2 linked regions of the Aggregicoccus sp. 17bor-14 genome follow. Each later gene encodes a partner of the first gene's protein in a complex. Links are inferred from orthologs where the notes say so. Each region holds a gene or a part of one and is shown on either strand. Other genes may lie near its edges.

What was found. Proteins that work in one complex are often made in the same cells at the same time.
Region 2: the proteins of mfd (region 1) and uvrA are in contact, whole or in part, in a crystal structure (PDB 4DFC), measured with the Escherichia coli proteins. The link is inferred for Aggregicoccus sp. 17bor-14 from one-to-one orthologs.

The regions. Positions count from the first base shown.
Region 1 is NZ_VJZZ01000012.1:60,370-64,605, reverse strand. The notes cover bases 45-4,216. They hold mfd (transcription-repair coupling factor), read left to right. Parts: upstream 45-398; coding sequence 399-4,016; downstream 4,017-4,216. Other genes in these bases: FGE12_RS21650 (dihydrofolate reductase family protein), read left to right, coding at 4,110-4,216; FGE12_RS21660 (hypothetical protein), read left to right, coding at 45-292. Outside these bases: more of FGE12_RS21660, read left to right, coding at 1-44; more of FGE12_RS21650, read left to right, coding at 4,217-4,236. UniProt on the Escherichia coli protein: Couples transcription and DNA repair by recognizing RNA polymerase (RNAP) stalled at DNA lesions. Mediates ATP-dependent release of RNAP and its truncated transcript from the DNA, and recruitment of nucleotide excision repair machinery to the damaged site.
Region 2 is NZ_VJZZ01000001.1:840,409-843,913, forward strand. What follows is about bases 15-3,455. They hold uvrA (excinuclease ABC subunit UvrA), read left to right. Parts: upstream 15-342; coding sequence 343-3,255; downstream 3,256-3,455. Other genes in these bases: FGE12_RS03680 (DMT family transporter), read right to left, coding at 15-166; FGE12_RS03690 (POT family MFS transporter), read left to right, coding at 3,366-3,455. Also shown: more of FGE12_RS03680, read right to left, coding at 1-14; more of FGE12_RS03690, read left to right, coding at 3,456-3,505. UniProt on the Escherichia coli protein: The UvrABC repair system catalyzes the recognition and processing of DNA lesions. UvrA is an ATPase and a DNA-binding protein. A damage recognition complex composed of 2 UvrA and 2 UvrB subunits scans DNA for abnormalities.

The sequences.
Region 1 (4,236 bases):
CCTCCTCTTCGCCCTCTCGCTGTGCAGCGCGGGCCTCGCCGCGCGCGCCGAGGCCCGCAGCCGCGTGGCCATCACCTCCGCGCCCGGGGGCCTCGCGGCGCCTGAGCTGCTGGCGGACGGCGGCGGCAAGGGGGACGGCGGCAGCGGCGGCGACAAGGGCGGGGACAAGGGCGGCGACGACGACGAGCGCGACGAGGAGGAGCTGCGGGTGACGGGCCGCGCCGCGCTGGAGCTGGTGGACCCGGGCGCCGCCCAGGACGTGCTGCGGCTGCGCCTGGCCGCCCGGCACTAGTCGCCCGCTGGGGAGGCAGCTCGCGCGGGGGTGCCCCTGCGGGCTGCTCTTCCGTTGACCCACCCCTGCCCGGCTCCTATTTACCCGTACGGCCCCCGGCCGACGGATGGACACTCCCTTCTCGCAGAAGCTCCAGGTGACAGGTGATGCGGCGGGCCTCCGGGCACTGCCGCAGGTCTCGGACCCCATCGCCCGCGTGCGCGCGCTCCTCGGCCCGGGCCGCAGGGTGCGCACCCAGGGCCTGAAGGGCGCCGCGCGCGGGCTCGCGCTCTCGCAGCTCGCCGGGCAGCTCCAAGTCCCGCTCGTCTGCGTCACGGCGGACGAGGACTCGGCCGAGAGCCTGGCGCACGACCTGGCGTTCTTCCTGGGCGGCGAGGGCACCCCGCTCGCGCCACGCGTGGTGCGGCTGCCGGCGGACGAGGTGCTGCCCTACGACGAGCTCAGCCCCGAGCCCGTCACGGTGAGTGAGCGGCTGGGCGCGCTCTTCCACCTCGCGCAGGGCACGCGCTTCCCCGCGCTGGTGCTCAGCGTGGGCGCGCTGATGCGGCGCATGGTGCCGCCCGGGGTGATGGCGAGCCTCAGTGCGCGCATCCGCGTGGGCGAGGACCACGACCGCGACGGGCTCGCGCGAAAGCTCGCCGCGATGGGCTACCTCTCGAGCCCCCTGGTGGAGGACCCGGGCACCTTCAGCGTGCGCGGCGGCATCCTGGACGTGTTCAGCCCGCTGTACACGCAGCCGGTGCGGCTCGAGTTCTTCGGCGACACCATCGAGAGCGTGCGCCTCTTCGACCCGGACACCCAGCGCACCACGGACGCGCTGCAGGAGGTCCATCTCGCCCCCGCGCGCGAGGTGCTCTTCAACGACGAGACGCGCCCCCGCGCCGAGGCCGCCGCGCGCGCCGCCGCCGAGCGCATCAACCTGCCCACCATCAAGCTGCGCGAGCGCCTGGATGCCATCCGCGAGGGGCTTCCCCCCTTCGGCATGGAGGGGCTGCTCGCCGGCTTCTTCGAGGGCGGCCTGGGCACGGTGTTCGAGTACCTGGGGCTGTGGACGAAGGAGGCGCCGCTCTTCTACGTGGACGACCCCGTCAGCGTGGACCGGGCAGCCGGCGAGCTCTGGGAGGAGCTCGCCCGCGAGAGCGCGGACGCGGACGCGCGCGGCGACCTCACCCAGCCTCCGCCCGAGCTGTTCCTCTCCCCCGAGCAGGTGCGCGCGCAGCTGCAGGCCTTCCGGGTGCTCGAGGGCGGCGGGCTCAGCCTCACCGCGGCCGAGGACGCCGCGGCGCCGGTGGCCTTCTCCTTCGGCACCACCCACGACGTGCGCGAGGCCATCCTCGCGCACCACGGCGAGGAGGGCGCGCTCAGCCCGCTCATCGAGCGCATGCAGCGCTGGCGCGAGAGCGGCGTGGCGCTGGCCGTCGCCTGCGGCACGCTCTCCCAGGCGGACCGGCTCAAGCGACTGCTCCTGGACCGCAACGTGATGGTGCGCGTGCACCAGGAGCCGCTCGGGGACCCCGCGGCGCTCTACGAGCCCAGCGTGAGCGCGCACCTGTTCCCCATGGAGATCAGCGCGGGCTTCGTGGCGCCGCAGCTCGAGGGGGCGCGCAGCGGGCTCGCGCTGCTCGCGGACGAGGAGATCTTCGGCGTGCGCGCGCGGCGCCGCGTGCGCCGCAGCAAGAAGACGGACGCGTTCAGCGCGGGCTTCGGGGACCTCAAGGAGGGGGACCTCATCGTCCACACCGACTTCGGCATCGGGCGCTACGCGGGCCTGACGAAGATGCAGGTGAACGGCGTGCCCGGGGACTTCCTCGTGCTCGAGTACGCCGGCAAGGACAAGATCTACCTGCCGGTGGGCCGCATGCGGCTCATCCAGAAGTTCACCGGCGGAGACCCCGACAAGGTCGCGCTCGACAAGCTGGGCGGCACCAGCTGGGAGAAGACGAAGCGGCGGGTGAAGGAGCAGCTGCTGAAGATGGCGGCGGAGCTCCTGCAGATCATCGCCGCGCGCAAGGCGCACCCCGGCCACGCCTTCAGCGCGCCGGACCGCTACTTCAGCCAGTTCGAGGCGGACTTCGAGTTCGAGGAGACGCCGGACCAGCTCAAGGCCATCGAGGACGTGCTCGCGGACATGCAGAAGCCCGAGCCGATGGACCGGCTCGTCTGCGGCGACGTGGGCTACGGCAAGACGGAGGTCGCCATGCGCGCGGCCTTCAAGGCGGCGCTGGACCGCAAGCAGGTGGCGGTGCTCGTGCCTACCACCGTGCTCGCCCAGCAGCACTACCTGTCGTTCAAGAAGCGCTTCAAGGACTACCCCGTCACCGTGGAGGTCATCAGCGGCCTCAAGAAGCCCCCCGAGGTGCGCGCCATCCTGCAGCGCGCGAAGGAGGGCAAGGTGGACGTGCTCATCGGCACCCACAAGCTGCTGGGCGGCGAGGTGGCCTTCAAGGACCTGGGGCTGCTCATCGTGGACGAGGAGCAGCGCTTCGGCGTGAAGCACAAGGAGCAGCTCAAGCGGCTGCGCACGCAGATCGACGTGCTCACCCTCACCGCTACGCCCATCCCGCGCACCCTGCACATGAGCATGTCCGGCGTGCGCGACATGAGCATCATCGCGACGCCGCCGCAGGACCGGCGCGCCATCCGCACCTTCGTCATCAAGTACGACCCGCCGCAGATCAAGGAGGCCATCGAGCGGGAGGTCGCCCGCGGCGGCCAGGTGTTCTTCGTGCACAACCGCGTGGAGTCCATCCACGCGATGGAGCAGACGCTCAAGGAGCTGGTGCCCCAGGTCTCCATTGGCGTGGCCCACGGCCAGATGCACCAGGGCGAGCTGGAGAAGGTGATGCTCGCCTTCACCGACAAGAAGTTCCAGGTGCTGCTCGCCACCTCCATCATCGAGAGCGGCATCGACATCCCGAGCGCGAACACCATGCTCGTGAACCGCGCGGACACCTTCGGCCTCGCGCAGCTCTACCAGCTGCGCGGCCGCGTGGGCCGCTCGAAGGAGCGCGCGTACGCGTACCTGATGGTGCCCGCGCGCCGCGGGGTGACGAAGGACGCGCAGCGCCGGCTCGAGGTGCTGCAGAACTTCACCGAGCTGGGCGCGGGCTTCAGCATCGCGAGCCACGACCTGGAGATCCGCGGCGCGGGCAACCTGCTCGGGCCCGACCAGTCCGGCTCCATCGCCGCCATCGGCTTCGACCTGTACACGCAGCTGCTGGACGAGGCGGTGAGCGAGATGCGCGGCGAGCCGCCGCGCACGCACATCGAGCCCGAGGTCACCTTCCCGTTCGCGAGCCTCATCCCGGACGACTACGTGGCGGACGTGCACCAGCGGCTCGTCTTCTACAAGCGCTTCAGCCAGGCCAGCACCCCGGACGAGGTGCAGGAGCTGCGCGACGAGCTGGTGGACCGCTACGGAGAGCTGCCCGACGAGGTGGACAACCTCTGCGAGACCACCCTGCTGAAGATCGACATGCGCGAGCTGCGCCTGCGCGCGCTCGAGGCCGGGCCCGGCCGCCTCGTCGTCACCCTGGGCGGTGACGCGCTGCTGGACGGCCACCGCGTGGCGGCGCTGGTGCAGCGCTCCAAGGGGCTGTACCGCCTCACGCCGGACATGAAGCTCGTGGCGCGCCTGCCCGAGGGCGTGAAGGGCCGCGAGGCGGTGAACGAGGCGAAGAAGGTGCTGCGCGACCTGGGCACCTGCGCACTGCCGCAGGCCTGAGCTGTCCGGCAGTCCACCGCAGGGCACAGAAGGGGCAGCTGGCCCGGGGGGGCTCGGTGAAACTGGGCATCTCCCTCACCTCGAGGCCCTCGCATGAAGCCCTACGTCATCTGCCACATGATGCCCTCGGTGGACGGCCGCATCGTCATCGACGAGTGGCCCCGCGGCGTCGCCACGCCGGGGCTGTACGACAAGACTGCGGACCAGCTGAAGACCCAGG
Region 2 (3,505 bases), on another replicon or contig:
CCGCGAGGAAGGCGAGCCCCATCAGGAAGCGGGCGCACACCAGCTGCCCGGTCCCGATGCGCCCGGCCGTCAGGCGCGCGCAGAAGGCCATCAGCGCGAAGATGAGGCTGGAGAGCACCAGCATCGGGGTGCCGCGCAGGCGCGGAGGGAGGGCGGCAGGGGACATGGCCCGCGCCGTGTACACCATCCGCGCCCTGCGCCCCAGCGCGCGCCTCCCCGCCCGCCTGCCCAGGGGCCGGCGCAGGGATTCACGTTGAAACACCGCGCGTTCCCCTGCACCTAAGGCGCGGATTTTCTCTTCGTCCGCACCTGACCGCCCTTTCAGTGGTACACACACACTCCATGTCCGAGCCCGACTACATCTCCATTCGCGGTGCCAAGGAGCACAACCTCAAGAACGTCTCCCTGGAGATCCCCAAGAAGAAGCTGGTGGTCTTCAGCGGCGTCTCGGGGTCCGGCAAGAGCTCGCTCGCCTTCGACACGCTGTACGCGGAGGGCCAGCGCCGCTACGTGGAGAGCCTGTCGGCCTACGCGCGGCAGTTCCTCGGGCAGATGGAGAAGCCCAAGTACGACACCCTGCGCGGGCTCTCCCCCACCATCTCCATCGAGCAGAAGGCGGCGAGCAACAACCCGCGCTCCACGGTGGGCACGGTCACCGAGGTGCACGACTACCTGCGCGTGCTCTACGCCTCCATCGGCGTGCAGCACTGCCACAACTGCGGGCGCAAGGTGGGCCGCCAGAGCGCGCAGCAGATCGTGGACGAGATCCTCAAGAGCCCCGCCGGCACCAAGGCGATGGTGCTCGCGCCGATCGTGAGCAACCGCAAGGGCGAGCACAAGGATCTCATCACCGAGGCCGCCAAGCGGGGCTTCAGCCGCGCGCGCATCGACGGCAAGGTGAAGAGCCTCGAGGAGAAGATCGAGCTCGACAAGAAGAGCAAGCACGACATCGCGCTCATCATCGACCGGCTCGTGCTCAAGCCGGACGTGCGCAACCGCCTGACGGACTCGGTGGAGACGGCGCTCAAGGAGGGCAAGGGCACCCTCATCGTCACGGACGAGACCGGCGCGCCCGCGAGCGACCGCGTGATGAGCGAGCTCAACGCCTGCCACCACTGCGGCCTCTCCTTCGGCGAGCTCACCCCCGCGGCCTTCTCCTTCAACAACCCGCTGGGCATGTGCCCGGAGTGCAGCGGCCTGGGCACGCGCGCCGAGATGGACCCGGACCTCATCGTGCCGGACCCCACGCGCAGCATCCGCGACGGCGCCATCGAGCCGTGGGCGAGCGGCATGAACCGCGGCGAGGGCTGGACGGCGGACTTCGTGGACAGCCTCGCCGCCGCCTTCAAGATCGACCTCGACACCCCGTACGAGAAGCTGAGCGCGCGCGAGCGGGACCTGCTGATGAACGGCAGCTCGGGCAAGACCTTCACCGTCAAGTGGGGCGAGGGCGGCCGCTACAAGATGGAGTGGGAGGGCCTGGTGCCCAAGCTGATGCGCAGCTTCAAGACGACCACGTCCGAGGCGATGCGCACCTACTACCAGAAGTTCTTCAGCGACAAGCCCTGCCCTGCCTGCAAGGGCGAGCGCCTCAAGCCCGAGAGCCGGGCGGTGAAGGTGCACGGGCGCACGCTGGTGGAGCTCGCGCGCAACACCATCTCGGACGCGCTCGCGTTCCTCGGCGGCATGCAGCTGAGCGCGAACGAGCAGAAGATCGCGAGCGAGCTTCTCAAGGAGATCCGCAGCCGCCTGGGCTTCCTCGTGGACGTGGGGCTCAACTACCTCACGCTGGACCGCACCGCCTCCACCCTGTCCGGCGGCGAGAGCCAGCGCATCCGGCTCGCGAGCCAGATGGGCTCGGAGCTCACCGGCGTCATCTACATCCTGGATGAGCCGAGCATCGGGCTGCACCAGCGCGACAACGGCAAGCTGCTCACCACGCTCAAGAAGCTGCGCGACCTGGGCAACAGCGTCATCGTCGTGGAGCACGACGAGGAGACGATGGAGGACGCGGACTACATCGTGGACTTCGGCCCCGGCGCAGGGGAGCTGGGCGGCGAGGTCGTGGCGCAGGGCACCCCGGCCCAGCTGATGAAGGACACGAAGAGCCTCACCGGCGGGTACCTCAGCGGGCGGCTCGAGATCGAGGTGCCCCCGCAGCGGCGCAAGCCCGGCAAGCAGTTCATCAGCATCAAGGGCGCGCGCGAGAACAACCTCAAGAACGTGAGCGTGGACCTGCCGCTGCAGACCTTCCTCGCGGTGACGGGCGTGTCCGGCGCGGGGAAGTCCACCCTCATCAACGAGATCCTCTTCCCTGCCCTCGCGCGCCACCTCTACGAGAGCCGCGAGATCCCGGGCAAGCACGCGAGCCTCACCGGCGTGGAGCACCTGGACAAGGTGATCGACATCGACCAGCGGCCCATCGGGCGCACCCCGCGCAGCAACCCGGCCACCTACACCAAGGTGTTCGACGCCATCCGCGAGGTGTTCGCGCTCACCCCCGAGGCGCGCGCCTTCGGCTACACGAGCGGCCGCTTCAGCTTCAACATCAAGGGCGGGCGCTGCGAGGCCTGCCAGGGTGACGGCGTGAAGCTGGTGGAGATGCACTTCCTCGCGGACGTGTACGTGCCCTGCGAGGTGTGCGAGGGCAAGCGCTTCAACGAGGCGACCCTGCGCGTGCGCTACAAGGGCAAGAACATCGCCGAGGTGCTCGAGATGAGCGTGCGCGAGGCGATGCTGCACTTCGGCGCGCACCGCGACATCATGCGCGTGCTGCAGACCCTGGACGACGTGGGCCTGGGCTACATCCGGCTCGGCCAGAGCAGCCCCACGCTGTCGGGCGGCGAGGCGCAGCGCATCAAGCTCGCGCGCGAGCTGTGCAAGGTGGCCACCGGGCGCACGCTGTACATCCTCGACGAGCCCACCACGGGCCTGCACTTCGAGGACATCCGCAAGCTCTTGCTCGTGCTCAACCGGCTGGTGGACGCGGGCAACAGCGTGCTCGTCATCGAGCACAACCTGGACGTCATCAAGAGCGCGGACTGGGTCATCGACCTGGGGCCCGAGGGCGGCGCGGGCGGCGGCCTGCTCCTGGCCGAGGGCACCCCGGAGCAGGTGGCCGAGGTGCCGGAGAGCCACACCGGGCGCTACCTGAAGCACGTGCTGTCCAAGGCGCGCAAGGCGCGCGTGGGCCGCCGGCTCGAGGCGGTGCCCGGCTCGGGCGGCGAGCGCCCCGCACAGCGCGCCGCGTCGTAGGAAGGCGCGCAAGCCGCACGCGGCGTGGGTGGCAGAGGGGGAACTTTCCCGTAAGGTAGGGGGCCGCTTTTTCCAGGTCCTACCCTTCCGTACCGGAGTTCCCCCTCCCCATGGCCGCTGCTGCACCCCGCGCTGACGCGCGCACCGACCGCTTCCCGCCCCAGATTCCCTTCATCATCGGGAACGAGGCCTGCGAGCGCTTCAGCTTCTACGGCATGCGCGCCGTGCTCACGATCTTCCTCGCGGACTA